DNA from 4 places in the Streptomyces sp. Wb2n-11 genome. Region 3 is predicted to be linked to each of the others. Evidence: riboswitches for the same ligand, from Rfam matches in the RefSeq annotation. Region 3 holds a riboswitch; each other region holds the start of a gene.
What was found. Region 3 has a riboswitch for cyclic di-AMP ahead of BN1555_RS19165 (LysM peptidoglycan-binding domain-containing protein). Riboswitches for the same ligand answer to the same signal wherever they lie in the genome.
Positions count from the first base shown of each region.

Region 1 (6,983 bases), 2.0 Mb from region 3:
GCCCTCACTGGTCAGGTAGTCGCCGAGGAAGATCGAGTTGGCCAGGTGCAGCGCGAGCGGCTGCATGGTGCGCAGGTGCACCTCGCGCCCGCCCGCGAGCCGCACCTCCACGTCCGGGCAGACGAACCGCACCATCGCGAGGATGCGCAGCGCCCGCTGCGGGGTGAGGTTCCACTCCTTGGCGAGCGGCGTCCCCTCGAACGGGATCAGGAAGTTCACCGGCACCGAGTCCGGGTCCAGCTCGCGCAGCGCGAAGACGACGTCCACCAGATCGGCGTCGCTCTCGCCCATGCCGCGATCAGCCCGGAGCACGCGGACATGCCCGCGGCCTGCGCCTGCTGGACGGTTTCCACGCGGTCGGCGTAGGTGTGGGTGGTGGTGATGGCGCCGTACGTCGCCTCGGACGTGTTCAGGTTGTGGTTGTACGCGTCGGCGCCCGCCGCCCGCAGCCGCTCCGCCTGCCCGTCGGACAGCAGCCCGAGGCAGGCGCACACCTCGACGTCCTCGTTCTGGTCCTTGATCGCCTCGATCGTCTTCGAGACCCGGTCGACGTCCTTGTCCGTCGGCCCGCGCCCGCTCGCGACCAGGCACACCCGCTTCGCGCCGCCGGCGACCCCCGCGGCCGCCGCCCTGGACGCCTCGTCGGGCTTCAGCCAGGTGTACTTGAGGATCCCGGCCTTGGAGCCGAGCCGTTGCGAGCAGTACGAACAGTCCTCGGGGCACAGACCCGACTTGAGGTTGACGAGGTAGTTCAGTTTCACCCGCCGTCCGAACCACTGACGGCGTACCTTTCCGGCCGCGGCCACCACATCGAGCAGCTCGTCGTCGGACGTCGCCAGCACGGCGAGCGCTTCTTCGCGGGTCGGCAGCTCACGCCGCAACCCTTTCTCCACCAGTGTGTTCAGCAGGTCCATGGCGCCGATCCTGGCCTACGGCGCAGCCTGCCGCCAGGGAGGAACCGCACAAGAGAGGTCCGACGAGGTGTGGGTATTGCCACACCCTGACCGCGCATGACCCCGGCTAGTGTCTGTTCGCTGCCTACAAAAAGGGACTCACTCATGCCCCAGGGACCGTTCGACCCGTTCGGCTGGATCGAGGAGCAGGCGGCGGTGCGCGCCACGGCCGGACTCGTCAGGACCCTGCGCCCGCGACCTGCCGAGTCCGCTCTGCTCGACCTCGCGAGCAACGACTACCTCGGCCTCACCCGCCGCCCGGAGATCACCTCCGCCGCCGCGGAGGCCGCCCGCCTCTGGGGCGCGGGCGCCACCGGGTCGCGGCTCGTCACCGGCTCCACGCGGCTGCACGCCGAACTGGAACGGGAACTGGCCGACTTCTGCGGATTCGAGGCGGCCCTCGTCCTCTCCTCCGGTTACGCCGCCAACCTCGCCGCTCTCACCGCGCTCACCGGTCACGGTGCGCTGATCGTGTCCGACGCCCTCAACCACGCCTCGATCGTCGACGGCTGCCGGCTCGCGCGCGCCACGACCGCGGTGGTGCCGCACGCCGACCCCGACGCCGTACGCAAGGCGCTCGACGCGCACGAGGGCCGCGCCCTGGCCGTCACCGACTCGGTGTTCTCGGTGGACGGCGACGCGGCGCCCCTGCCGGAACTGGCGGCGGCCTGCCGTGCGTACGGAGCGGCCCTCCTCGTCGACGACGCGCACGGGCTCGGCGTCCTGGGCGACGGCGGCAGGGGCGCACTGGACGCGGCGGGCCTCGCGGGAGCGGACGGCGTCGTCACCACCCTCACCCTGTCGAAGTCGCTCGGCAGTCAGGGCGGAGCGGTCCTCGGCCCGGCCCGTGTCATCGATCACCTCGTCAACACGGCCCGTACGTTCATCTTCGACACCGGACTGGCGCCGGCCGCCGCGGGCGCGGCGCTGGCGAGCGTACGGCTGCTGCGCCGTGAACCGGAGCTGGCGGGCAGGGCCCGGAGCGTCGCCCTCTCGCTGCACCGCGGACTGACGGACGCCGGCCTGAGCGCCGTACGCCCGGACGCCGCCGTGGTGTCGGTCCTGGCACCCTCGCCGGAGGCGGCGGTGCGGTGGGCGGCCGACTGCCGGGCGGCCGGTCTCGTGGTGGGCTGTTTCCGGCCCCCTTCGGTGCCGGACGGGATCTCCCGGCTCAGGCTGACCGCGCGGGCTGACCTGACGGGCCGGCAGATGGTGGAGGCGGTGGACACGGTCGTGCGGACCGCGCCCACCACCGCCTTCTGAGAGCCGGCGGCCAATTCACCGGACGGGGTCCGGAGATCTGCGTGGGGGAATTCCGGCGTCGGCGGCAGCTTCCGCAACCGCTGTCCCCTGCCGACGGTCGGCCGGCCGAACTCGCCCGCGAATCAAGGCGGATGAGCGCCGTCTCGCGACGCGGCCTTCACGGCTTCTCCACGACTTTGCACAAGGCCTGGGTCAAACGGACCACCGCGCAGCAGAGTTCACCGCTTCGAGCGACAGACATCTGCGTATCTCGGAGGATCACGCCCGGTAGCGGCACTGTGAGTGGCACTCTGGCGCGGAGCACAGTCCGAGGCCGTCCTCGAAGTTCATCCGCTACGAGTCGGAGTCCGGCCCCGGTGGGAAAGGGACAGCGTCGCCATGGCAGACCACCAGGAAGTATCCGTCACTCTGCCGAGCGAGCCAGCCTCGGTTTCCGCGGCCAGGAGATATGTCGCGGAGATTCTCGGCGAATGGGGCATGCCCCCGGGATCCGACGCCGCCGATACCGTCCGGCTGATCGTTTCGGAACTTGCGACCAACGCCGTTCAGCACACCTTCGGGCAGTCGCCGACGTTCACCGTGGACGTACAGCTGGAGCGGGACGAGCAGCTGCGCATCGGCGTCACCGACAGTCACCCGCGCTGGCCGAAACGGCTGCTCGCCGCCGTCCAGCAGGACAACGGGCGCGGCATGGTGATCATCCGCTGGCTCACCGCCGAGTACGGCGGACGGGTGTTCGTCCAGCCCACCGGGGACGGCGGCAAGACCGTGTGGATCGCCCTGCCCTGGACCGTACCCGTCCAGCAGTAGGGCTCAGACCGCACAGGCCCGGCCGAAGGCACCGCGCAGCAGCGCGCGCAGGGTGTCCGCCGCCGGGCTCGCCTCACCGGGCCGGTACGCCACCGAGATCGTGCGTCGCAGCCCGGCCGGTTCCAGCGACCGTACGCCCACCGGCGTCATCGCCGTCGCGGCGACCATCTCGGGCACCACGGCCACCCCGAGCCCCGCGCTGACCAGCGCGCACACCAGCGCGTAACCGGGCGACTCGCACACGACCGCCGGTGTCGCCCCCGCCGCGGCCAGCGCCGCCTCCACTGCCTGCCGGGGCGGATGCGAGGGCGCACTGCTGATCAGCGGCTGTCCGGCGAGTTCGGCGACCGGCAGCCGCCCCGAGCCCGTGGCCAGCGCGTGCCCCGGTGCCGTCACCAGGACGAGCTCCTCGTGGAGCAGGGGGTCCGCCGCCACGCCGGGAGGCATCGGCACGGCCGGCGCGGGCTCGTACGCGTGTGTCAGCGCCAGGTCGACCGCGCCGGACGCCACGGCCGAGACACCGTCCGGCGGTTCGTAGTCGGCGACCGCGAGCTCCACGTCGGGGTGGGCGCGGCGGAAGGCGCTGAGCACGGGCGGCAGCAGGTGGATGCCGGCCGTGGTGAACGTACCGACACGCAACTGCCCGCCGGACAGGCCCGCGAGCCGCGCCAGTTCGTGCCGCGCCCGGTCCATCTCGTCGAGTACGCGGCGGGCCCGCGCCGCCAGCAGTTCGCCCGCGGCCGTCAGGCGGGCACCGCGGTGGTGACGCACCAGCAGGGCCGCCCCCGCCTCCCGCTCCAGCTTGGCCAGCTGCTGGGACAAGGCGGGCGCGGTGTAACCGAGCCGCGCGGCGGCGCGGGTGATCGAGCCGGCCTCGGCGACCGCCACCAACGCCGCGAGCCGCGTCGGGTCGTACACCGGCCCTCCCCCCTTAAGCGTTTCTTCAGGCAGACCCAGAAGATCACAAGTACATGCTGAAGCCCCGGAAGGTCCAGGCTGAGGGGCATGGACGCACAACTGGTCGCCTTCACGGGCGTCGCCGCCGGCATGGTCGCCATGCCCGGCGCGGATTTCACCGTCGTCGTACGCAACGCGCTCGTCTCCCGCCGGGACGGGGTCGCCTGCGCGGTGGGTGTCGCGGGCGGGCTCCTCGTCCACACGGCGCTGGCCGTGGCGGGACTGGCGGCCGTACTCGTCGCCGTACCGGCGCTCTTTCGCACGGTCCAACTGCTCGGTGGGGCCTACCTCCTCCACCTCGGCTGCCGGGCACTGAGGTCCGCGCTGCGCCCGGCGACGCGGAAGGGGCCGGAGCCCGAGCCCGGCGGACCGACGGCGACCGCGGCCCGCGGCATCGGCCGCAGTCTGCGCCGGGGCTTCCTCACCAACGCGCTCAACCCCAAGGCGCCGGTGCTCTTCCTCAGCCTGCTGCCCCAGTTCGTCCCGGCGGACCAGCAGCCGCTGCCCAGGACGCTGCTGCTCGCCACCGTCGTCGTCGTTCTCGCACTGCTGTGGTTCCCCGCCGTGGCCCTGCTCGTGGACGGGCTCGGCAGGTGGCTGCGGCGGCCGGGCGCGGTCCGCGCCGTGGAAGCGGTCAGCGGGACCGCGCTCACCGTACTGGGAGTGGTCCTGCTGACAGGCCCGGTGGCGGCGGCCACCGTGTAACGCGCCCGCCCACCGCCCGCACCGCGGTGTCGGCCCACCGCCCGCACCGCCGCGTCAGACGGGCTTGATCTCCTCCGCGCCGCGCTCCACGCAGAATTAGTTGCCCTCGGGGTCGGCCATGACGACCCAGCCCCGGCCGTCCTCGGTGCGGCGGTCGTCGACGATCCGCGCACCGAGCGCGCCGAGCCGCTCCACCTCGGCATCCCGCGTACCGTGCGGCGGCTGGATGTCGAGGTGAACGCGCTTCTTGCCGGCCTCGTCCCCGGGAACCCGTATGAACAGCAGTCCGGGCACACCGGGCCGCTCCGGATCGATCAGCACCTCGTCGTCACCCGGCTCGTCCAGCAGCTTGTAACCGGTCAGGCGGGACCAGAACTCGGCGATCGCGTACGGGTCGTGGGCGTCGAAGGTGGTGTGACGTACCGGATTCAGGAAGGTCCTGGTAGGGAACGTATCTCCCCGGACCGGCAGCCGGCAGCCGGCAGGGAAATATCAGCGCACGCGGCCGTACCAGACGCTCTTGGACCAGATCTTCTCCAGCTTCACCACGGAGCCGGACTTGGGCGAGTGCCAGATCTTGCCGCTCCCGGCGTAGATGCCCACGTGGTAGACGTTCCGCCCGGAGTGGAAGAAGACCAGGTCTCCGCGCTGACGGCTGGAGGCGGAGATGTGCCGGGTCTTGTTGTACTGGGACTGGGCGGTGCGTGGCAGGCTCTTGCCGGCCTTCTTGTACGAATAGAGCGTCAGCCCTGAGCAGTCGAACCGGCTCGGGCCCGCCGCCCCGTACTTGTACGGGGCCCCCTTCTTCGACGCGGCGACGTTGAGCGCCTTCGTCGAATGCGATGCGGCCTGCGCCTCGGTGACGGCACCGGGCGCCAGCATCGTGGCGCCGATCGCGGCGAGGGTGAGAGCCGAAGCGGCTCCGGCCCGGGACAGCACGGACGGAACATTCTTGTGCGCGGTCATGCGCAACCCTTCGTCAGCCGCCTGTGAAGGATGACCTGTCGGGTTCGGACAGGCGAAGATGCCCGGCCGCGGTGTGCGGCTTCACCCCGAGGGACGACCGTCTCCGGCCACCCCGTACTGCTTGGGTCCTCCACTCCTGCCGATGCACTCCTGTCGACCAGTCATCCGGAGCGGCGGCAGGACTCAGCGTCCGCCCGGACCGCCCCGCCGCGGTGGCGGGGGCTTGTCGTCCCAGGGATCTTGACTCATGAACGGCCGGATTTCCGAGCCGAAACGGCATTTTGTGAGGCTGATCACCGCTGACCCGTTCGGGTGGACAGGGGTGTTTTCGGCACCGGGCGCCGGTGTCCGACGACCGCCGTACCAGCGGCGGAATGTCCAATTCCGCCAAACGTGCAGGTGTGTTGCGCAAGCGGGGTCATACCGCTGTTCAGGTATTTCCTACGCCTTTTGAGTGAGTTCCTCTCGTACGCCAATGGGGGGAGCCGACCGCGTGTTCCTCAACTCGCGGACGCGGCTGGCAGGGTGACCCGGTCCGCCCGCCGCTCCCCGTCGAGCACGCGCAGGGCCCGCGTGAGCGTGGCGGCGTGCACGCGCGTCTCGCCCCGCTCGTGCATCAGGGCGAGAGCGTCCCGCAGTCCGGCGGCCTTCCCGGCGAGCGCCTGGGCGGCCCGCAGCGCGCCATAGGTGTCGGTGCCGCGTGCGGGGTTGATCCGTCCCATCAGATCGAGCACTTCGAGATAGCGGTCGACGAACTCGCACTCGGCGCGCGTCAGTGCGGGCAGCGGCGGCAGTTCGGGCGGCAGCATGCGCGGGTTCACCTCGGAGCCGGGGAGGCGGGCGCGGCCTTGCGGCTCTGCACGACGTGGTCCACCAGGCCGTACGCCATCGCGGCCTCGGCCGTGAGCACCTTGTCGCGCTCGATGTCGTCGTCGACGCGCTCCGCGCTCTGGCCGGTGTGCAGTGCGAGCAGTTGAGTGAGCGTCTGCCGCATGCGCGTCAGCTCCCGCGCCTCGATCTCCAGGTCCGAAGGCCGGCCGCGTACGGGCCGGTCGGTGGACGGCTGGCTGAGCAGCATCCGGGCGCCCGGCAGGGCGAGGCGCTTGCCCGGCGTGCCGGCCGCGAGCAGTACGGCGGCGGAGGCGGCGGCCTGGCCCAGGCAGATCGTCTCCACGTCGCAGCACACGAACTGGATGGTGTCGTAGATCGCGGACATCGCGGTGTGCGAGCCGCCGGGGGAGTTGATGTAGAGCGAGATGGTCCGGTCGGGGGCGGCGTGTTCGAGGTACATGAACTGCGCCGTCACGTCGTTGGCCGCGGCGTCGTCGA
Region 1 is NZ_CVPB01000001.1:6,217,328-6,224,310, forward strand. It holds partial or broken gene bioB (biotin synthase BioB) at 1-914, opposite strand, end outside; gene BN1555_RS28415 (8-amino-7-oxononanoate synthase) at 1,059-2,216, shown strand; gene BN1555_RS28420 (ATP-binding protein) at 2,595-3,026, shown strand; gene BN1555_RS28425 (LysR family transcriptional regulator) at 3,030-3,944, opposite strand; gene BN1555_RS28430 (LysE family translocator) at 4,032-4,688, shown strand; gene BN1555_RS28435 (VOC family protein) at 4,785-5,120, opposite strand; gene BN1555_RS28440 (C40 family peptidase) at 5,181-5,654, opposite strand; cyclic di-AMP (ydaO/yuaA leader) riboswitch at 5,658-5,840, opposite strand; gene BN1555_RS28445 (hypothetical protein) at 6,155-6,463, opposite strand; gene BN1555_RS28450 (ATP-dependent Clp protease proteolytic subunit) at 6,472-6,983, opposite strand, start outside.
Region 1: another riboswitch for cyclic di-AMP. It lies ahead of BN1555_RS28440 (C40 family peptidase); the one in region 3 lies ahead of BN1555_RS19165 (LysM peptidoglycan-binding domain-containing protein).

Region 2 (6,983 bases), 470 kb from region 3:
TCGTCGCGATCATCGCGAACAGTTTCGCGACCCGTTGGATAGCCACGGCCACCGCCGATCCGGCGGGGGCCGAATCCCTCGGCGCGACGGTGATAGCCCCGGTCGTCGAGGAGAGCGCGAAGGCGGCGGCGATACTGCTGATCTTCCTTTTCCGCAGACGGGACTTCACCGGGATCGTCGACGGAGTGGTCGTCGCCGGCTTCACGGCGACCGGCTTCGCCTTCACCGAGAACATCCTCTATCTCGGCAACGCCTTCGGTGAGGACCAGGCGGCGGGTGCCTCCGGCCTCGCCTCGGTGACCGCGGCGACCTTCTTCGTACGCATCGTGATGTCGCCGTTCGCGCACCCGCTGTTCACGGTGCTGACGGGTATCGGCTTCGGGCTCGCCGCGCTCGCGCCGCAGCGGCGCCCGGGCCGGTGGCGGCGGATCGCGCTGCCGCTGCTCGGTCTGGTGCTCGCCATGGGCGTGCACGCCCTGTGGAACGGCTCCGCGGCCTTCGGGACGTACGGCTTCTACGCGGTGTACGCCGCCTTCATGGTCCCCGCCTTCGCGCTGCTGACCTGGCTGGTGATCTGGACGCGCCAGCGCGAACTGCGCACGATCGCCGCCGAACTGCCCGCCTACGCCGCCGCCGGCTGGCTGCGGCCGGCCGAGCCGGCCGCGCTCGCCTCGATGCGGGCCCGTTCGCTGGCACGGGGCGCGGCGGCGCGCGCGTACGGAAGCGGTCCGTACGGAAGCGGTCCGTACGGAAGCGGTCCGTACGGAAACCAGGCGGCATCCGGCGGGCGGGCCGCGTCCCGGGCCGCCGCCCGTGCCGTCGCCGAGTACGAGGTCTTCGCGACGTCCCTGGCCCTCCTGCGCCACCGGGCCCACCGCGGCGCGGCGGGCCCGGACTTCACCGCACGCGAGCAGGAGCTGCTGCACCACCTGTGGCAGCGCAGGGACGTGGCCGGGCCGGCCCTGGAGTACGCGGCGCGGGCGACGAGCCGGGTGTGGGCCCCGCCAGCGCCCCCGTGGCGGACCCGGCCGTACCCGTGGCCGTCGCCGGCGCCGTGGTACGGACCGCCGCCCCAGCGCTCCGCCCCCCACCGGGACCACGCCGTCCACAACCCGTACCGGCAGCAGCAGCGGTAACAGAGCCGGCAGCCCTGGCGACGGGGGGTGTGTGCCAGGACTGCCGGGGATCGAGGGGAACCGCGGGGAATGCCGTCAGACCGTGAGGCCCTTGTCCCGCAGCCACGCGGCCGGGTCGATGCCGGCGCCGCCGGGCGTGTGCACTTCGAGGTGCAGGTGGTCTCCCGTCACATTGCCGGTGGCGCCCACCCGGCCGATGACGTCGCCCGTTCCGACCTCTCCGGAGGTGACGGTCATCGAGGAGAGGTGGCAGTACCAGATCTCCGTGCCGTCCGGGAGCTCCAGGACGATGCGGTAGCCGTACGCGCCCGACCAGCCCGCCGATTTGATGGTGCCGCCGTGCACGGCCTTGAGCGGCGTGCCCTTCGGGGCGGCGAAGTCCAGGCCGGTGTGGTGGCCGGAGGACCACATCGAGCCGGACTGGCCGTAGGTGGAGGTGAGCGTGTACGAAGAGAGCGGCAGCGAGTAGCTGGCGGCCAGCTTGGCGAGCCGCTCCTGCTCGGCCTTGCGCGCGGCCTCTTCCTCCGCCTTCCGCTTCTCCTCCTCGGCCTTCCGCTTCTCCTCCTCGGCCTTGGCCTCCGCCGCGCTCTGCTGCTCGGCCGCCTCGGCCGCTGCCTGCTCGGCGGCCTTCGCCTCGGCGGCCACCTTGGCCTCGGTGTCGGCCGCGTCCTGCTGCTGCTCGGCCTGCTGGAGGATGCGGGCGCGCAGTGCCTCGCCCGCGTCGGTGGTGCCCTGCTGCGCGTCGGCGGTGGAGACGCCCGCGGTGGTGAGCGGGGCGGCGGCCAGGGTCGCTTGGCCCGCCGTGCCCGTACCCGCCTGGCCGCCGGAGCCCGAGTCGCCGGGCATCCAGGCGCCTATGCCGGGAAGGGACTTGGCGTCGGGCAGCGAGTCCGCGATCGCGTCGGGAAGGGAGATCGAGACGGCCGGCTTGTCCTGCGCGGTGGCTATGCCCCCGCGCCGACCGCGGCGATGACGCCGACGCCGAGAACGGTGGAACTACGGCCGATTCCGCCGCGCTGCTTGGCGACGCGATGACGGCCGCGCACGGGACGGATGGACTCCTCGGTGGGATTCCACTCTTCCCAGGTTCCCTCCGCGCCACCGGGAATGCCGGCGGCGTTCGGTACCTCGTACCCGTAAGAGGGCAGGGTGGCTTCGGGGGCAGGCCTGTTGGACGCCACGGAGGCGTGCTCCTTTCCTTCCTTCTCGCCTACCGGGTTAGCTGACGGGTTCGGAGCAGGAAGGTCTCCTACGGGCTCCTCGTAGGTACGAAGGAGTCCGATTCACCCCAAGGAACGTGGTTCCCCGGTTCCCTTGCGGAATTCGGCGCGTGCGCACGGTGTCGCCTCTTGCGACGACTGGGACGACCGCGCTGCGTTATCGAACGTTAATAGACACCAGGTCCGCTTTCCAAGCTGTTCCCGTTGATCGTTAACGATATCGACCTGAATCAATCACCACACAAGCGGTCGTAGTGGGGCGAGTTGATCTGCCCCCGATCGACACTCTGAAACCTCGCTTCCATGACGGTTCGTCAATCGTTATGCGTAGTGGCGTCTTACGACTACGCAGCGTCGCGGGCCTAGTTTCGTCGTCATGGTTGTCAACAGCACGCGGTCCGTGGCCGACCGCTACCGCGAGTTCTCCGAACAGCAGGCGCGCGGCGTCTCCCCCGCCTACGCCGAACTCACCGCCCGCATCAGCGAGGACGAGGACCTCTGCGCCCTCATCGCCGCCCTGCCGCCCGGCAACAAGCAGCAGCCCAATCTCCTCCTCGCGGCCGTCCGCTTCCTCGGCGGCCCCTCCGAGCGGTGGGCGCCCTTCCGCGCCTGGACCCTGGCCCACTGGGACGCCGTACGCGCCGTCGTGCTGACCCGCTTCACCCAGACCAACGAGCCCGCCCGCTGCGCCACCCTGCTGCCCCTCCTCGCCGCGCTCCCGCAGCCCCTCGCCCTCATCGAGGTCGGCGCCTCCGCCGGCCTGTGCCTCCACCCCGACCGCTACGCCTACCGCTACGACGGCGGCGCCGTCCTGGGCTCCTCCCCCGTCACCTTCGACTGCCGTACGGAGGGCCCCGCACCCCTCCCCACCGCGCTGCCCGGCATCGCCTGGCGCGCCGGCATCGACCTCAACCCCCTCGACACCACCGACGAGGAAGACGTCCGCTGGCTCCAGTCACTGATCTGGCCGGGCCGCGCGGAGCGCCCGCGGCAGCAGCTCGCCGCCATCGAGGCCGTACGTACGGCGCCCCGCCCCCGCATCGTCCGCGGCGACCTCGTCGACGAACTCCCGGCGCTGGCCGCCGAAGCCCCGGCGGACGCCACCCTGGTCGTCTTCCACACCGCCGTACTGACCTACCTGCCGCTCGCCCGCCGCGAGGAGTTCGCCGCGCTCGTCCGCGAGCTGCCGGGCCACTGGATCTCCAACGAGCACCACACCGTGCTGCCCCGGCTCGACGCCCCCGCCCCCGACGACGAGCACCTGCTCACCCTCGCCCTCGACGAGCGCGTGGTCGCCTTCACCGCTCCGCACGGTCAGAGTCTCCACTGGTTCGGTGCGACGAGGGTGCCGGGTGGGACGGGCGCGACGGGTGTGACGCCACCCGCCTGACCAGGCTCACGGTCCGGCGGCGGTCCGGCTGTCCCTCGGCGGGCCGCGCGACCGCCAGCAGGGCCATGTCGTCCGTGGCGGCCCCGTGCGTGTGCAGCCGTACGTCGTCGGTGATCGCGTCCAGCAGTTCCTCGGGGCCCGGGAAGATCCGCCCGCGCAGCCGCGCGGGCGGATCGTAGAAGACGCCGTCGGCGTTCCTGGCCTCGGAGAGGCCGTCCGTGAAGAGCAGCAGCGTGGCGCCCGGCGGGAACGCGCGCTCCTGGGCCCGGTCGGGCCAGGTCCCCAGCTCGCCCATCCCCAGCGGCAGCGCGGCCTCGTCCGGCACGATCTCCGTGAGAGCCCCGTCGGCGTACAGCATGAGCGGCTCAGGATGGCCGCGGTTGACCAGCCGCACGACACCCTGGCCGCGCGGGATCTCGGCGAGCACGGCGGTCGTGAACCCCTCGAAGGCGTCGATCCCGTCCCGCCGCGCGCCCTCCCGCATGAGCGCCCGTTCCAACCGCTGCACGACACCTTCGAGCGACCTCTCCTGCTCGGCGGCCTCCCGGAACGCCCCGATGACGACGGCCACCGCCTCCACCGCGTCGAGGCCCTTCCCGCGTACGTCGCCGACCACCAGCCGTACCCCGGCCGGTGTGTCCTGCACGGCGAAGAGGTCCCCGCCGATGAACGCGTCCGCCTGCGCGGCCTCGTACCGCGCCGCGACGTGCAGGCCGGCGATCCGGGCGGGGGGCGTGGGGATCACGGCACGCTGGGCCGCCTCGGCGATGGTGCGGGCGGAGGCGAGCTGCTCGCCGCTGCGGCGCACGACGCGGTTGATGACCAGCGCGAGGACGGCGACGGTGACGACGGTGACCAGTTCGGTCACGGACTCGATCTCGGTCGAGGTGTCGTTGTACAGGTGCAGCCCCACGACGGCGGCGACCGCGGCGCCCCCGGCGAGGAGCGTGTTGCGCAGGGAGAAGAACGGCGCGGCGATCAGCGGGGCGGCGGCGAAGAGCGGTGACGCGGTGAAGTGCGGCGGCGTGACGACGTCGAAGACGAGCCCGCCGACGATCAGCAGCGCCGGCAGTGCCCGGAGGAAGTGCCGGGCCGTCCCCACGGCGTCGACGCCCGCTCCGCCTTGCTTCCCCACCTGTGGTCTCCCGCTCGCTCCGCATCCGCGTGCGGACGGTACCGTGCCCAGCCCAGGCTGGCCGTAGCCGCGCCGCACGGCCGTCCGGGGGCAGCCGACCGGGGGACGGCGGCGCCCTCGTGCGAGCCGCGAACGACGAAGGTCCGGATCTCTTCCGAGATCCGGACCTTCGTCTTCAGTAGCGGGGACAGGATTTGAACCTGCGACCTCTGGGTTATGAGCCCAGCGAGCTACCGAGCTGCTCCACCCCGCGTCGTTGAACCCAACTCTACGCCATTCGGGGACCGGCTCCGACCATTTACGCCTGCGCGGCGATCACGCGCGCGCACTTCAGGGACTCGGTCCGCGTGGTGCCGACTTCCAGGTCGTACACGACACCGCGGTGCACGAGCTCCGCCTGCGCCGCCGCCGTCCCCGGCACCCGGTCCCCGCGGGCCACCTCGCGCCCGGCGGCGACAGCGCTCTCGCACCGCACCCCGATCCACAGCACACCGAGCCCGTCGGGGGCGGTCCGCCAGCGGTCCTGCGAGGCCGCCCCGCCGAGGAGGACCCCGTCGACGACGATCCGTACCCCCGCACGCGCCATCTCGGCGACCCCACGGCTCCACGCCACGTCCAGCGCCCGGAACCCGTCTCCCACGGACGCCTGCCCGTCCGCCCCGAACCCGATCCCGCCGGTCTCGGGCAGTACGGCCTGCAAGCAGCGCGCGATGACCGACTTGCCCGAGCTGGAACCACCGTTGAGGACGATCCCCCGGACGGCCACGGCGTCACTGCAACGACCGCGCCCAACACCTTTCCGGCCGATGGGCGTTGTCCGCCGGAGCTACTCGGCGACCTCCGTCCGCTCCCACCACTCGTAGACGGTCAGCCGTCCTTCGTCACTGTCCTGGTGCCTCGTCGTGACCTTGAAGTGTTCGTACCCGCCGCGGTGCGGAATCTTCAGTTCCTGCCCGGGAGGAGTGATCGGGACGATCCGATCGCGCAGGTCGTCCGGGCCGCCTTCGAGGAGTGCCTTGTCCGTCATGCCCCCAGTCTTCCCAGGCACGAGCCGGCGCGCACGCGGACGCGCCCGGGTCCGAAGACACGAAAGCGCCCCGGCCGGGACGAGCCCGGCGGGGCGCTGACGTGCGGACCGGCCGGGGATCCCCGGCCGCCTCGGGCGGTAGGCCGTGTGGGACTCGAACCCACAACCAACGGATTAAAAGTCCGCTGCTCTGCCAATTGAGCTAACGGCCCTCGGCGCGTCACCCCCGAGCATAGCCGCAGCGGGCCCGGCAGCCGATCGGGTATCGGTTACCGAGCCCGTCGGAGTCTGCCGGGACCCTAGAACAGACCCCTGTAGTTCTGCCAGCCGGTGGCGATCTGCGTGCGGCTGCCGAAGGAACCGCGGCCGTCGCCGTTGTTGCGGAACAGCTTTCCGGCGGAGTCGCGTTCGACGATGTCCGCCTTGCCGTCACCGTTCAGGTCACCGACGCCGACGACGGCGTTGTACGACCGGCCCCAGTCCTTGAAGACCTGGACCCGCCCCTTGAACGTGCCGTTCCCCGTACCGTCGTAGCGCCACAACCCGCCCGACCTGTCGTGCCCGAGCAGATCCGCCTTGCCGTCGCCGGTGATGTCGCCGACACCGGCGATCCGCCCGTACGTCTTCCAGTTCGTGCCGATCCGCACCTTGGCGCTGAACTTCCCGCCGGCCGCGCCCGCGTAGAAGTACATGTCTCCCGTCGACGCCTGACGTGCCACCAGGTCCGTACGGCCGTCACCGTTCATGTCGCCGGGGGACGTCAGCACGTCGTACCGCCCCCAGCCCGTCCCGATCGAGGTGTACGCGGTCGACGGCGTCAGCGCCTTCCCGCAGCGGGGCTTGTACGCACGCAGCTCGCCCGACGGCTGCCGCACCAGCACGTCATTGCACCGGTCGCCGTTCACGTCACCGAACGGCACCGCGTACGCCGACGCCGGCCAGCCGCTGCCCGACGTCTTGCCGGAGAACTTCCCCCCTGCCGTTCCGTGGTGGAAGGTGAGGGAACCGGAGCTGTTGAGCGTCAGCAGGTCGCCGACGGCGTCGCCCAGGGCGAAGTCGTGGCGCACCGGTCCCG
Region 2 is NZ_CVPB01000001.1:3,735,778-3,742,760, reverse strand. It holds gene BN1555_RS17075 (PrsW family intramembrane metalloprotease) at 1-1,136, shown strand, start outside; partial or broken gene BN1555_RS17070 (M23 family metallopeptidase) at 1,212-2,284, opposite strand; cyclic di-AMP (ydaO/yuaA leader) riboswitch at 2,329-2,475, opposite strand; gene BN1555_RS17065 (DUF2332 domain-containing protein) at 2,733-3,746, shown strand; gene BN1555_RS17060 (PP2C family protein-serine/threonine phosphatase) at 3,655-4,881, opposite strand; tRNA gene BN1555_RS17055 (tRNA-Met) at 5,061-5,134, opposite strand; gene BN1555_RS17050 (chloramphenicol phosphotransferase CPT family protein) at 5,180-5,647, opposite strand; gene BN1555_RS17045 (DUF5988 family protein) at 5,708-5,908, opposite strand; tRNA gene BN1555_RS17040 (tRNA-Lys) at 6,048-6,120, opposite strand; gene BN1555_RS17035 (FG-GAP repeat domain-containing protein) at 6,208-6,983, opposite strand, start outside.
Region 2: another riboswitch for cyclic di-AMP. It lies ahead of BN1555_RS17070 (M23 family metallopeptidase); the one in region 3 lies ahead of BN1555_RS19165 (LysM peptidoglycan-binding domain-containing protein).

Region 3 (6,983 bases):
TCGTGAGCCCCTTCACAAGCATCCCGGCCCCCTCTGCTACACTCCGCCGCCCACGTGACACAGGTCATGGCGGGGCAGAGGAACCGCGGTGTACGACGGGACGTTGAAAACCCCTCGTGAGCTTGCCGTTCAGGCCTTTTCGGGAGCTGTACCAGCGGTCCGGTTCACACCCGCGCAACGCGCCCGGAACCGTCCGAAATGCGAGTGGCGCACCCGAGTTGGGCGGCGGAGGGGGTCCCGGACGCCCGATCGGGGGCCGACAGCCCCCAATTCCTTGTGAAGAACTTCACGAAGTTCGTCGGCGGGAAGCTTCCGCGAGGCCCGCGGGGGCCCCGGGACGGGCCTGCGAGCCCCTCCCGGGGCCCTCCCCGGGACGGGCCCCCGACCCCGCGGGGGCCCGGGCGCCCGCTCAGGCGATGGACCAGCCGATCCCGTCGAGGATGTCGTGCTCGCTGACCACGACCTCCCGGGCCCCGGTCCGTTCCATGATCTCCAGCAGTACGAGCGCGCCGGCCGCGATGACGTCCACCCGGCCCGGGTGCATGACGGGGATCGCGGCCCGCTCGTCGTGCGTCGAGGAGAGCAGCCGGGCGGTGATCTCCGCGACCCGCTCGTACGGGATCCGGGAGTGGTGGATCGCCGCCGAGTCGTACGTTCCGAGGCCCAGCGCGATCCCGGCCACGGTCGTCACCGAACCCGCGAGCCCGACGAGGGTGTGCGCCTGGCGCAGCGGCACCGTCTCCTCGGCGAGGTCGAGCGCGGCGCGGATGTCGGCCCGTATGGCGGCGACCTGGCCGGGGACGGGCGGGTCGGTGACGGCGCCGCCCTGCACGAGGTGGCGCTCGGTCATCCGTACGCAGCCGATGTCGACGGAGCGGGCCGCCCGTACCCGGTCGTCGCCGACGACGAACTCCGTGGAGCCGCCGCCGATGTCCACGACGAGGTAGGGCCCGGTCAGGTCCTCGCGGCCCGTCAACTCCTTGGTCGCGCCGGTGAAGGAGAACTCGGCCTCCTGGTCACCGGTGATCACCTCGGGCTCCACGCGCAGGATGTCGTGGACGCCGCGTACGAAGTCCTCGCGGTTCTCGGCGTCGCGGGAGGCCGAGGTGGCGACGAACCTGACCTTCTCGGCGCCGTGCGCCGCGATGGCCTCGGCGTACTCGCGGCAGGCGGCGAAGGTGCGTTCCAGTGCCTCCGGGGCGAGGCGTCCGGTGCGGTCGACGTCCTGGCCGAGCCGCACGATCCGCATCCGGCGGTCGATGTCGGTCAGCTCCCCCGTCACGGGGTCGGCGTCGGCGACGAGCAGGCGGACGGAGTTCGTACCGCAGTCGATGGCGGCCACCCGGGTCACTTGCCGTCCTCCTGACCGGTGGCGCCCTCGGCGCACGGCGTCACGCACGGGCCCTTGGCCCACCACTCGGGCAGCAGTGCGAGCGCCTCGTCACCGAAGGGGTTGACCCCGGGACCGGCCGCCAGCGCGTGGCCGACCAGCACGTGCAGGCACTTCACGCGGTCCGGCATGCCACCGGCGCTCGGGAAGCCCTGGAGCACCTCGATCGCGTCACGGCGCCGGATGTAGTCCTCGTGGGCGGCGCGGTAGGCGGCGGCCAGCTCGGGGTCCTCGGCGAGGCGGTCCTGCATCTCCTTCATCAGGCCGGAGCCCTCCAGGGTGCCGATCGCCCCGGCCGCGCGCGGGCAGGTCAGGTAGTACAGCGTCGGGAACGGCGTGCCGTCCTCCAGGCGCGGGGCCGTCTCGACCACGTCCGGCTGTCCGCACGGGCAGCGGTGCGCGATGGCGCGCAGTCCGCGCGGCGGGCGGCCCAACTGCAGCTTGAACGCGGCGATGTCCGCCTCGGTGGGCTCGGTGCGCGGGGTGGTGGGGGGTGCGGCGTCCATGCGTGCGTTCGTGCCTTCGTGTGTGTCGTGACTGCTGATGACTGGTTACTGCGCTGCTGACCGCTGGTCACTTGGCCGGGCGGTCGGCCTGGTCGACGCCGTCCCAGAGGTTGGTGTACCAGGGGCGGCCGGTGCCTTCCCGGTCGTCGCGGCGCTTGTCGCGCGCGCCGGGGTCGATGACGGTGAAGCCCGTCTCCCCCGGCCGTACGAGGTGGAGGTGCTCGCGGGCGAGGCGCTCGATGTACGCGTCGTCCTTGAGCCGGGCCTTCTCGTCGCGGAGCTCCTCGACGCGTCGGCCGGCCTCCCGCATCTTGCGCTGCTGGTCGGCGATCTCGCCGCGCTGCGACACGTACTGACGCATCGGATAGGCGAGGGCCACGACCAGTGAGCACAGGACCAGGACGAGGAGCGCGGCCCGGCCGGTGAGCCGGGAGCGGCGGGCCTGCCGGCGGGTCTGCGAGCGGTAGACACGGGCGGCGGTCTGCTCGCCGAGCACCCGCAGCCTGGTCGCGGTGGAGAACCGGTCCCGGTCCTTCCCGGCCATGTCTCCCGCCTCCCCTGCCGTTACGCACGTACGTCCCCGGACACGGTACGGGACCGCGGCCGGGGACGTACGTACGACGGGCTGAGCTGTTACGCCCTGCTGTGCCTAATCAGTTCGCGGAGCGAAACCGCGGGAAGGCGGAACGGCCGGCGTACACCGCCGCGTCGTCGAGGATCTCCTCGATGCGCAGCAGCTGGTTGTACTTGGCGACGCGCTCGGAGCGGGCCGGGGCGCCGGTCTTGATCTGGCCGCAGTTGGTGGCGACGGCGAGGTCGGCGATGGTGACGTCCTCGGTCTCGCCCGAGCGGTGCGACATCATGCACTTGAAGCCGTTGCGCTGCGCCAGCTCGACGGCGTCCAGGGTCTCGGTCAGCGAACCGATCTGGTTGACCTTCACGAGCAGCGAGTTGGCGGCGCCTTCCTCGATGCCGCGCGCCAGGCGCTCCGGGTTGGTGACGAAGAGGTCGTCGCCGACGATCTGGACCTTGGTGCCCAGCTTGTCGGTGAGGACCTTCCAGCCGGCCCAGTCGTCCTCGAAGAGCGGGTCCTCGATGGAGACGAGCGGGTACGCCGCCACGAGCTCCTCGTAGTACTCCGTCATCTCGGCGGCCGAGCGGGACTTGCCCTCGAACTCGTAACTGCCGTCCTTGTAGAACTCGGACGCGGCGACGTCGAGCGCGAGCGCGATCTGCTCACCGGGGACGTAACCGGCCTGCTTGACGGCCTCGAGGATGAGGTCGAGCGCGGCGCGGTTGGAGTCCAGGTTCGGCGCGAAGCCGCCCTCGTCGCCGAGGCCGGTGGACAGGCCCTTGGACTTCAGGACGGACTTGAGGGTGTGGTAGACCTCCGTGCCCCAGCGCAGGGCCTCGGAGAACGACTCGGCGCCGATCGGCGCGATCATGAACTCCTGGATGTCGACGTTGGAGTCGGCGTGCGACCCACCGTTGAGGATGTTCATCATCGGAACGGGCAGCAGGTGCGCGTTCGGGCCGCCGAGGTAGCGGAAGAGCGGCAGGTCGGACGCCTCGGAGGCGGCGTGCGCGACGGCGAGGGAGACGCCGAGGATGGCGTTGGCGCCGAGGGAGCCCTTGTTCTCGGTGGCGTCCAGGTCGAACATGGCCTGGTCGATCAGACGCTGCTCGGTGGCGTCGTAGCCGACGAGCTCCGGGCCGATCTGCTCGATGACGGCGAGGACGGCCTTCTCGACACCCTTGCCCTGGTAGCGGTTCGGGTCACCGTCGCGAAGCTCAATGGCCTCGAACGCTCCGGTGGAGGCACCGGACGGAACGGCAGCACGACCGGTGCTGCCGTCGTCGAGGCCGACCTCGACCTCGACCGTGGGATTGCCTCGGGAGTCCAGGATTTCCCGGGCTACGACGACGTCGATGGACGGCACGAGCATCTCCTTCTGGGATGTGACGCTATGGGGTGCAGGGTCACTTTGGCCTTGCGACAAGAGCCTAACCGGACCGGGGGCGTCGATCGGCCGTTCGCCCGCCCCCTGGGACAAGAAGAGGCCCGAATACCCGCAACAGCGGACGTAACTCTTGGATGTGCGGAACAGCGTTCCGCTCTACTCATCAGTAAGGGGAAACCCCGGCCCGGCGCGCACGGGGGAAGCGCGCCGGACCGGGGTGCTTCGGGGGAAGCGGGTCAGCTGAGGTGCAGCTGCTGGCCCGCGTAGATGACATCGGCGTCGTCGACGATGTCCTTGTTCAGCTCGAAGAGCTTCTCCCAGCCGCCCTTGACCTTCTTCGCTTCGGCGATCTTGCCGAGGGTGTCGCCGGACTTGACCTTGTACTCGCCGTCGCCCTTCTCGATGACCTTCGGGGCGGCGGGCTTCGCGGTCTCGGCCTTCGGCGCGGAGCGGACCTCGCTGCGCGAGGCGGGCTGCTCGGCGGCGCGCGGGGCGGCCTGCTCCTGCGTCCGCTGCGGCTGGGGCGCGGCCTTCTGCGGCTGCGCCTGCTGCTGCGAGGAGCCGGAGGTGTCGACACCCGGGTCGACGCCGTCGTTGGTCAGACCGCCGGCGCCGGCGCAGGCCCAGGCACCCGGGCCCTGCATGTCGAGGAGCTTCTCGGCGGTGGCTATCTGCTGGGCCTTGGAGGCCTTGTCCGCGGTGGGGGCGTACTGCGTACCGCCGGCGGCGGCCCAGCTGGACGCGGAGAACTGCAGGCCGCCGTAGTAACCGTTGCCCGTGTTGATGGACCAGTTGCCGCCGGACTCGCACTGGGCGACAGCGTCCCAGGTCTCGACGGAGGCGGCGGAGGCCGACGTCGCGCCCATCAGCGGGACGGCGACAGCGGCGCCGGTGATGCCGGCGAACGTGGCGATACGAGCGGCCTTCGACGGACGACGGTGCTTGGCCTTGCCGGAAAACAGCATGCGACATCTCCTCACCGACGCCTACGAGGTGAGCTGTCGGGTTCGGGCCAATGAGTGCCCGGCCGCGCGACCTGCGTCGCGCGCCTTAACCCCAAGCCGGTTCCGTCCGTCTTCCGACGTCCGGGCCCGGCGCCTACCTGGGTCCCCCGCTCCTGCCTACGGCGCTTTACGCGTCGGTTCCCCGACCGACGGCAGGATTCGGCGTGACGGTCGACGGGGCCCGCGATGGCGAGCGGTTCGACCGTAAACACATGAGCCCTCGATGTTCAAAGAGGAGCATCACGGAAATATCGCCCGTTCCCACCCCCACCTGATCCCCATCTGCGCAGGTCAGGGGCGAGACTGACGGACCGTTCGGGCCAGCCGCGTGATATGAGGCAAAGAGATCCATGTCTCACTGTCTCCAATACGGACATAGCGGCCCGAACTGTCCCCGTTTTCAGTTCAGATCGAGGCTTTGGCCAGGGACGATGAGGTCCGGATCGGACCCGACGGTCTTCTCGTTCGCGGCGTAGAGCGCCGGCCAGCCGCCGCGCACGTCGTGCGCGTCCGCGATGGCCCAGAGGCTGTCGCCGGTGCGGACGGTGTAACCCTTGTCCGCACCTGCGTCCGCGCCCCTGTCCGGTCCCGCTTCTTCCGCTTCCCGCTCACCGGCCGTGCCGACCGCGTCGCGTGTCGGTCCGTCACCTCGCGAGGCGTGACGGCCCGATTCGCGCTCGATGCCCGAGTCGCCCGTTACGGCGTCCGTGTCCTCCCGGGCCTTTTCGCCGCGATGCTTGCCCGGGGAGGCGCTCCTCCCAGGAGTGGCCCCAGCGGTTTCACGGGCGGGCGCGCCGGACGTCTCGGCGTCGGCGGTGGCCTCCGCGGCGTCGGCGGCGTCGGCGGCGTCGGCGGCGTCGGCCGACGGAGCCGCCGTCGACCCGGCGGACTTCTCGGCCCCGGCCGCCTTTCCGTCCGAGGAAGCCTCCGGAGCCGTGGAACTCTCCGGCGTCCCGGCCGGCGCGTCGGCCTTCGAGCCGGCCTCGGAACCGGTCCTGGAGCCGGACTCGGAGTCGGCCTTCGGTGCGGCATCCGGCTCGGCGGTCGCGCCGCCGCTCGGCTCGGCGTCCTCACCCTTCGTCAGGCCCGAGATGAGCGCGCAGCTCGGCCACGCCCGCGGCCCCTGTGCGGCCAGTACCTTCTCGGCCACCTGGATCTGCTGGGAGCGGCTGGCGAGGTCGGCGCGCGGCGCGTACGCCGTACCGCCGAAGCGCTGCCAGAGTTCCGGCGAGAACTGGAGTCCGCCGTAGTAGCCGTTGCCGAGGTCGGCACTCCACATGCCGCCGCTCTCACAGTCGGCCACCCGGTCCCAGGTCGTGGCTTCGGCAGCGTTCGCACCGGTCGCGCCGAGCAGCGGGATGGCGATGGCCGATCCGGCGACTCCTGCCGCGACGACGAGAGCTGGAGCCTGGCGGGGTCGGCGGTGTCTACCGTTCCCGGAGCGCATGCGGTGGCCTTTCGAGTGGCGGCTGAGGTTGACGGTGAACGTAGCCGCACTCGAACGTCTGTCACAAGTCGATACAGCGGAGATCACATGAAGGTCTCGCTCTTGACGTACCGTCACTTCCGTTCTGACCCGAAGCGCACGGGCAAAGTACGCAATCCGCGCATAATGAGCCCTCCGCGCCACCGCAGATCATCGGGTTCTGCCGCAAGTCGCAGATCGGGAAGGCGGCGCAGCAGCGTCGCGATCGCCGTCTGCCCCTCCAGCCGGGCCAGCGGCGCGCCGAGGCAGTAGTGGATGCCGTGCCCGTACCCGAGGTGCTGGTTGTCGCGGCGCGAGAGGTCGAGCGTGTCCGGGTCGTCGAAGCGCTCGGGGTCCCGGTCGGCCGCGGCGAGCACGACGAGCACGGGGTCGCCCACCGCGATGTCCTGGCCGCCCAGGGTCAGCGCCTCGGTGGCGTACCGCCAGGTCGCCAGCTCCACCGGGCCGTCGTACCGCAGAAGTTCCTCGACGCCCGTGGCGAGCAGTTCCGTGTCCCCCTCGTCGAGGGCGCGCTGGAGGCGCTCGCGCTGCTCCGGGTTGCGCAGGAGCGCGTACACGCCGTTGCCGATGAGATTGACCGTCGTCTCGAAGCCCGCGAAGAGCAGGATGAAGGCCATCGCTGCGGCCTCGTTCTCG
Region 3 is NZ_CVPB01000001.1:4,205,165-4,212,147, reverse strand. It holds gene BN1555_RS19185 (Ppx/GppA phosphatase family protein) at 410-1,351, opposite strand; gene BN1555_RS19180 (DUF501 domain-containing protein) at 1,348-1,896, opposite strand; gene BN1555_RS19175 (FtsB family cell division protein) at 1,964-2,440, opposite strand; gene eno (phosphopyruvate hydratase) at 2,550-3,836, opposite strand; gene BN1555_RS19165 (LysM peptidoglycan-binding domain-containing protein) at 4,094-4,822, opposite strand; cyclic di-AMP (ydaO/yuaA leader) riboswitch at 4,826-4,996, opposite strand; gene BN1555_RS19160 (LysM peptidoglycan-binding domain-containing protein) at 5,262-6,308, opposite strand; gene BN1555_RS19155 (cytochrome P450 family protein) at 6,422-6,983, opposite strand, start outside.

Region 4 (6,983 bases), 3.4 Mb from region 3:
ACGCTCCGGAGCAGGCGGCCGACGACTACGCCTGCCAGACCGACGGCATGATCGGCCTCGGCTGCGGAGCCCGTTCGTACACCTCCGCGCTCCACTACTCCTTCGACTACGCCGTCGACATGCGCGAGGTCCGCAAGATCATCGACGACTACACCGCCACCGGGGACTTCTCCCGTGCCGAGGTGGGCCGGTACGTCGACGCCGACGAGGCACGCCGCCGCCATCTGCTCCAGTCGCTCCTCCAGGCCGGGGGCATGCGCCTGACGGACTACGCCGAGCGGTTCGGCACGGCGCCGGCCGACGACTTCCCCGCCGAACTCGGCCGCTTCGCCGCCCGCGGCTGGCTCGACGACGGCGCGCCGAAGGACCTGCTCCGGCTGTCCGCCGACGGCCTCGCGTACTCCGACGCGCTCGGCCCGGAACTCTTCTCCGACTCCGTACGGGCCGCCATGGCCGCGTACGAACCGAAGTGAGCCCGGCCATGGAGCCGAAGGACCTGCTCCGGCTGTCCGCCGACGGCCTCGCGTACTCCGACGCGCTCGGCCCGGAACTCTTCTCCGACTCCGTACGGGCCGCCATGGCCGCGTACGAACCGAAGTGAGCCCGGCCATGGACCTGACGATCCTCTACCGCGGCCCGCTCGCCTCCTGCGACTACGACTGTCCGTACTGCCCGTTCGCCAAGCGCCGCGACAGCCGCGAGCAGTTGCGCGCCGACCGCGCCGCGCTGGAGCGCTTCACCGAGTGGGCCGCCGCGCAGACGAACGGCGACCGCCTCTCGGTGCTCCTCACCCCGTGGGGCGAGGGCCTGGTCCGCTCCTGGTACCGCCGCGCCCTCACCGAGCTGTCCCGCATGCCGCACGTCCGGCGCGTCGCCATCCAGACCAACCTCAGCTGCCGCACCGACTGGCTCACCGAAGCAGGCGCCGACCTCGGCACGCTCGCGCTGTGGTGCACGTACCACCCGGGGCAGACACCGTACGGCCGTTTCCTCGCCAAGTGCCGCGAACTGACCGTCCGCGGCGTGCGGTTCAGCGTCGGCGTGGTCGGCTTCCCCGAGCACCTCGAAGAGGCGCGCAGGCTGCGCGCCGCGCTCCCCTCCGAGGTCTACCTGTGGGTCAACGCGGCCGAGGGCCGCACCTACACGGACGAGGAGGCCGGACACTGGACGGCTCTGGACCCCCTCTTCCCGTACAGCCGCCACCCGCACCGCTCCGCCGGTCTGCCCTGCCGGACCGGCGAATCGGTGATCTCGGTGGACGGCGAGGGCACGGTGCGCCGCTGCCACTTCGTGCGCGCCGAGCTCGGCAACCTCTACGACGGCTCGTACCGGCAGGCACTGCGTCCGCGTGCCTGCCCCCTCGCCGTCTGCGACTGCCACATCGGCTACGTCCACCTGGAGACGCTGCCGCTGTACGACGTGTTCGCGGGCGGCGTCCTGGAACGCGTCCCCGGCGCACCTGCCGCCCTCTCACAAGGGCAGCAGGTCGGGCCGCTTCGCCTCGACGTGGTCACCTGAGGACTCCCCGCGCAGCCGGCGCCCGATCCACGGCACCAGGTGCTCCCGCGCCCACTGGATGTTGTCCCGGCGCACCTCCAGCACGCCGCGCGGCGCCATCGGCGGCCACGCCTGGTCCGGGTCGGCCGGGACGTCGAGCCCGAGCACCTGCGCGGCGCGCAGCGCCACCCGGGTGTGGCCCTCGGGCGAGAGGTGCAGCCGGTCGCCGTCCCAGGCGCGCCGGTCCTGGATGGACTTGAGCGACCACAGGTCGAGCACCGGGCAGCCGTACCGGTCGGCGACCGCCCGTACGTGCGCCGTGTACGTCGCGATCTTGCCGCGCAGATGACGCAGCACGGGCATGGTGCGCGTGTCGAAGCCGGTGGTCACCATCACGGTGCCCACGGCGCCGGCGAGGTCGGCCACGGCCCGCTCGAAGCGCTCGGCGACGTCGTCGGGGTCGCTGCCGGGCCGGAGGATGTCGTTGCCGCCGGCGCAGAAGCTCACCAGGTCGGGTGCGAGCGCCTTCGCGCGCGGGACCTGCTCCGCCACGATCTGGTCGAGGAGACGGCCGCGTACGGCGAGGTTGGCGTAGCGGAACGTGTGCTCGGGTACGCGGTCGTCGAGGAGTACGGCGAGCCGGTCGGCCCAGCCGATGAACGCACCGTCGGGTCCGGGATCTCCGACGCCTTCGGTGAAGCTGTCGCCGATCGCCGCGTACGACCCGATGGTGCCTGCGCTGAATGATCTCGAATCGTCTGCCACGTCGGCACATCCTTCACCGGAATGAGTGACCTACGCCACCGTAGGGAGGGGTTGACGTGGGGTGATATAGGACACCGGTCAAGCTTTGTCCAACCCGGAATAGACCAAAAAATGCGCATACGCCCCCTTCCGCCGCCCGGTGCGGGCGGCGGAAGGGGGCGTACAGGAGCGTTCAGGCCGACCCGGGAGGGATCAGACGGTGACGCCGTGGCCGCGCAGGTAGGCCAGCGGGTCGACGTCCGAGCCGTAGCTCGGGCCGGTCCGGATCTCGAAGTGCAGGTGCGGGCCGGTCGAGTTGCCCGTGGAGCCGGAGAGGCCTATCTGTGTGCCGCCGCCGACGCTCTGGCCGGAGGAGACGGACAGCGAGGACAGGTGGGCGTACTGCGAGTACCGGCCGTCGTCGTGCTTGATGACGACCTCGTTGCCGTACGAGCCGCTCCAGCCCGCGGAGACGACGGTGCCGGCACCGACGGCCTTGACCGGGGTGCCGCTGGCCGCGGCGAAGTCGACGCCCGTGTGGTAGCCACTGGACCAGCTGCCGCCGGCGGCGCGGTACGGGGTGGTGACGCTCGCGGAGACCGGGGCGGTGAAGCCGGATCCGGTGCTCTGGGCGGCGGAGGCGGAGTTCACGGAAGTGGACTCCTCGGCCTTGGCCTCGGTCTTGGCCTCGGCCTTGGGAGCGGCGGCCTCGGCCTTGGGCGCGGCAGGAGCCTCGGCCGCAGGCTTCGCCTGCTTCGCCGGGGCCTGCTTCGCCGGGGCCTGCTTCGCGGGCGCCGACGCCTTGGCGCCGATGGTCAGCTCCATGCCCGGCAGGATCAGCGAGGGGTTGCCGCCGACGACCTCACGGTTGTCCTCGTACAGCTTCTGCCAGCCACCGCGCACGTTCTGCTCTTCGGCGATCTTCGACAGGTAGTCCCCGGAGACCACGGAGTAGATCTTGGTGCTGGTCTTCTTCTGCGGCGTCGCCTTCTCGGACACCGCGGCGGCGGACGCGGCGGCCGGGGCTGCGGCCTTCTCCGCGGCGTTCGCACCGGTGGCGGTGATCAGGGGAAGTGCGAGTACGGCTCCGCCCGCTCCCGCGGCGACAATTCCGCGAGTGATCGAGTTGGACCTCGGGCGGCGGTGCTTACCCTTTGCGGGCATGGAACATTCCTCTCCGGCGCCTACGAGGTGAGCTGTCGGGTTCGGGCTGGAGATGCCCGGCCGCGCTGCTGCGCGACTTCACCCCAAGCCGGTCCGGACGCACGAGACGTCCGGATCACCGGCGTACTTACCTGGGTCCCCCGCTCCTGCCAACGCGTGAGTGAGTGAGTGCGGATTCCGGGAGGTGGCAGGATTCGGCGGTCCACCCGGATTGCGGTGACCGTAAGCCGACGGGGGTCCCCCGTACAAGCCAGTCCATTCACACGGGCATTGCCTGACGGGAATTCACCACGGAATTCCCGTCACCCTCCGTGGATTACGGATCTTTACGCACCGCCCGTGAACCGGCATTTGCACCCGGAGCTTCGCCACGCACTGTCACGAATATGATCCTGCTCACCAGCGGCCTCTGCCATTTCCCGGCCCTACAAGGGAAGTTGCCCCAGAATCGTCCGTTTCACCCCAAATGCAACCCATCTCCCCGACCGTGGACCGCAAGGGTCGGGAAGGGGAAGCGGGAAGGGCGCGGGAAGAACATGGAGGAGCGGGGAGGAACAGGGCTCAGACCCTCCTCAGCCGGAAGACCGCGGCATCGAGGTCACCGCGCAGCGCGGTGCGCAGTCCCCGGTGGAGCAGTACGGAACCCCGGTGCACGGCCGAGGTGTCGAGGCAGGCGTACGCCGCGTCCGGGTCGAGCCCGCGCAGGCGCAGCGGAGGCTGCTGCTCGCCGTAGTGCTGGGCCTGGAGCCAGGCGAGGACGACGGTGTCGTCCCCGCGTACGTACTGGACCGCGCTGAGCCCGCCCTCGGGCGCCCGCAGCCGGTACAGCTCGCCGTGCTGCACGACCGGCCGGATCTCCTTGTACAGGTCCACCCACTCGCGCGCCTCGGCGATCTCGTCCTCGCTCCACCCGGCCAGGTCGCCGCCGATGCCGAGCACCCCCGCCATCGCGCTCACGAAGCGGAAGCGCAGCGAGCTGACCCGCCCGTTGAGCTGCGTGTTGGGGCTGTCGGTGACCCAGGCGGCCATCGCCCGCGCCGGGTGCAGCTGGCTGAAGCCGTGCTGGATGGCGAGCCGGTCCAGCGGGTCGGTGTTGTCGGAGGTCCACACCTGGTCGGTACGGGAGAGAATCCCGAGGTCGATCCGGCCGCCGCCCCCGAACAGGACTCGAAGGCGACGTCCGGATGCGCGGCCCGCAGCCGGTCGAGGAGCGCGTACAGCGCGTGCACATGCTCGGTCCACAGCTTCTGCGGGTACGGTTCGCCCGGCCAGCCCGCGTCGGTGAAGCAGCGGTTGAAGTCCCACTTCACGTAGTCGACGGGAGCGCTCGACAGCAGCCCGTGGAGCTGGTCCCAGAGGTACGCCTGGACGTCGCCGCGCGCGAGGTTGAGGACGAGCTGGTTGCGGAACTCGGTACGGGTGCGGCCGGGATGGTGCTGCACCCAGTCGGGGTGCGCCCGGTACAGGTCACTGTCCGCGTTCACCATCTCCGGCTCGACCCAGATCCCGAACCGCATGCCCAGGCCGTGCACTTCGTCCGCGAGCGGCCCCAGCCCGCCGGGGAAGCGGTCCGGGTTCGGCGTCCAGTCGCCGAGCCCGGCGCGGTCACTGGTCCGGGCGCCGAACCAGGCGTCGTCCACGACGAACAGCTCCACGCCGATGTCGGCGGCCCGCCGCGCGAGGACGCGCTGCTGTTCCTCGGAGATGTCGAAGCCGGTCGCCTCCCAGGAGTTGTAGAGGACGGGCCGCTCGCGGTCCGCGCCGGGGACGACGTGCGCGAGCTGCCAGGCGTGCCAGGCACGGCTCGCGCCGCCGAACCCGCCCTCGCTCCACAGCCCCGCGAAGACGGGTGTGGTGTACGTTCCGCCGGGCGCCAGCCGCAGCAGACCCGATTCGTCGTGCCCGGCCCCGCCGGTGATCTGCACGGTGCCGTCGGGCAGTTGCTGTACGGCGATGCGCCACGACCCGGACCAGCCGAGCGCGCAGCCGTACACCTCGCCGCTCTCCTCGGCCGCGCCCTCCGCGTCGAGCGCGACCCACGGCAGGTGCTGGTGCCCGGTGTGGCCGCGGCGACTGCCCAGGATCTTCTCGCCGGGGGTGAGCGCGGAGCGTACGAGCCGGGACTCGGCCGCCCACCGGCCGTGCAGCTGGCTCAGCCGCCACCGCTCGCGCCGGGGCAGCGTCCAGGCGGCGGCGTCGGCCCGCAGCAGCTCCAGGGCGGGGGCGCCGGCCGGCCCCTCGTGTGCGACGGTGGCCCACCGCTCGACGACGTCGGAGTCCTCGCGCATCCGGTAGTGCAGGGTGAGGCCGAGGTGGTGCACGGGGTCGGTGAAGCGCAGCCGCAGTTCGTCGCCCGCCGCGCTGGAGCCGTCGTAGAGCCACTCGGTGCCGCGCACCTCGGGCGTACGCACGGACAGGGCGGGGCGCACGAAGCGGGGCCCGCCCTCGACGGGGTACTCCTCGCGCCCGTCGAGCTGCGACTCGAACGGCCAGTAGGGCGGTGGAGGTTCGGCGGCGAGGGACTCGGCGTCGGCGAGGGAGATGCGTGGCCCCCAGTGCAGATGGACCAGTTCGTCCCGGTCCGTGAGGTGCAGCGCGTAGCTGCCGGCCGCTCCGGAGAGCAGCCAGGTACGGCCGTTGCCGCCGGTCTCGATCATGCAGTCCCCTCGGATCGGCACAGGTGCGAACATCTTGGCCGTCCTGCCGCCCCGGGGCAACGCCCGCACGGCGACGGCCGAGATGCTTGCCCCAGGTACCCATGTCGTATCGTCGAAACGCGCCGAAGTCGGCGAGCAGCGCCGACGGCAGACTTCAGGAGCCCACGTGACACAGCAGCTGCCGCAGGTCCCGTCGACAGAGCCCGAGCCCGAGCTTGCCGCGGTGCGCAACTTCCGTGACGTGGGCGGTCTGCCGACCGTGGACGGGCGGCGGGTCCGGCACGGAGTGCTTTTCCGCAGCGGCCACCTGGCACACGCCACCGCCGCCGACGCGGCGTTCCTCGGTTCGCTGGGCCTCCACACGGTCTTCGACTTCCGCAACGAGGCGGACCAGAAGCTGGAGGGCCCGGACATCGAGCTGCCGGGTGTGCGCAATGTGAATCTGCCGCTGACGGACCCGGCCGACGGCGCCGTGTTCTGGAAGATGGTCCGCGACGGGAACCTCGACGAGCTGCGCGAGATCCTCTCGGACGACAAGGGCGCCGACCGGATGTCGGCGACGTACCGGGAGATCGTCAGGGGGCGTACGGCCGAGCACAGCCGGGTGCTGCACGCTCTCGCCGAGGACAGCGTCCCCGCGCTGATGCACTGCGCGGCGGGCAAGGACCGCGCGGGCCTGTCGATAGCCGTGACCCTGCTCGCGGTCGGTGTCGAGCGCGACGCCATCGAGGCCGACTACCTGAAGTCGAACGACCCGCACCGCCGCTACAAGGTGCACCGCAGCGACAACTCGCCCGCCGGGATGTCCTCCGAGGTGATGGAGCTGCTCAACCCGCTCTTCGAGGCCCGCGCGGAGTACCTGGCCGCGGCCTTCGAGACGATCGAGGAGACCTGGGGCACCACCGACCGCTACCTCGCGGA
Region 4 is NZ_CVPB01000001.1:803,532-810,514, forward strand. It holds gene BN1555_RS03555 (STM4012 family radical SAM protein) at 1-473, shown strand, start outside; gene BN1555_RS03560 (STM4011 family radical SAM protein) at 610-1,518, shown strand; gene BN1555_RS03565 (SGNH/GDSL hydrolase family protein) at 1,471-2,262, opposite strand; gene BN1555_RS03570 (M23 family metallopeptidase) at 2,455-3,405, opposite strand; cyclic di-AMP (ydaO/yuaA leader) riboswitch at 3,408-3,582, opposite strand; partial or broken gene BN1555_RS03575 (alpha-galactosidase) at 3,967-6,062, opposite strand; gene BN1555_RS03580 (tyrosine-protein phosphatase) at 6,229-6,983, shown strand, end outside.
Region 4: another riboswitch for cyclic di-AMP. It lies ahead of BN1555_RS03570 (M23 family metallopeptidase); the one in region 3 lies ahead of BN1555_RS19165 (LysM peptidoglycan-binding domain-containing protein).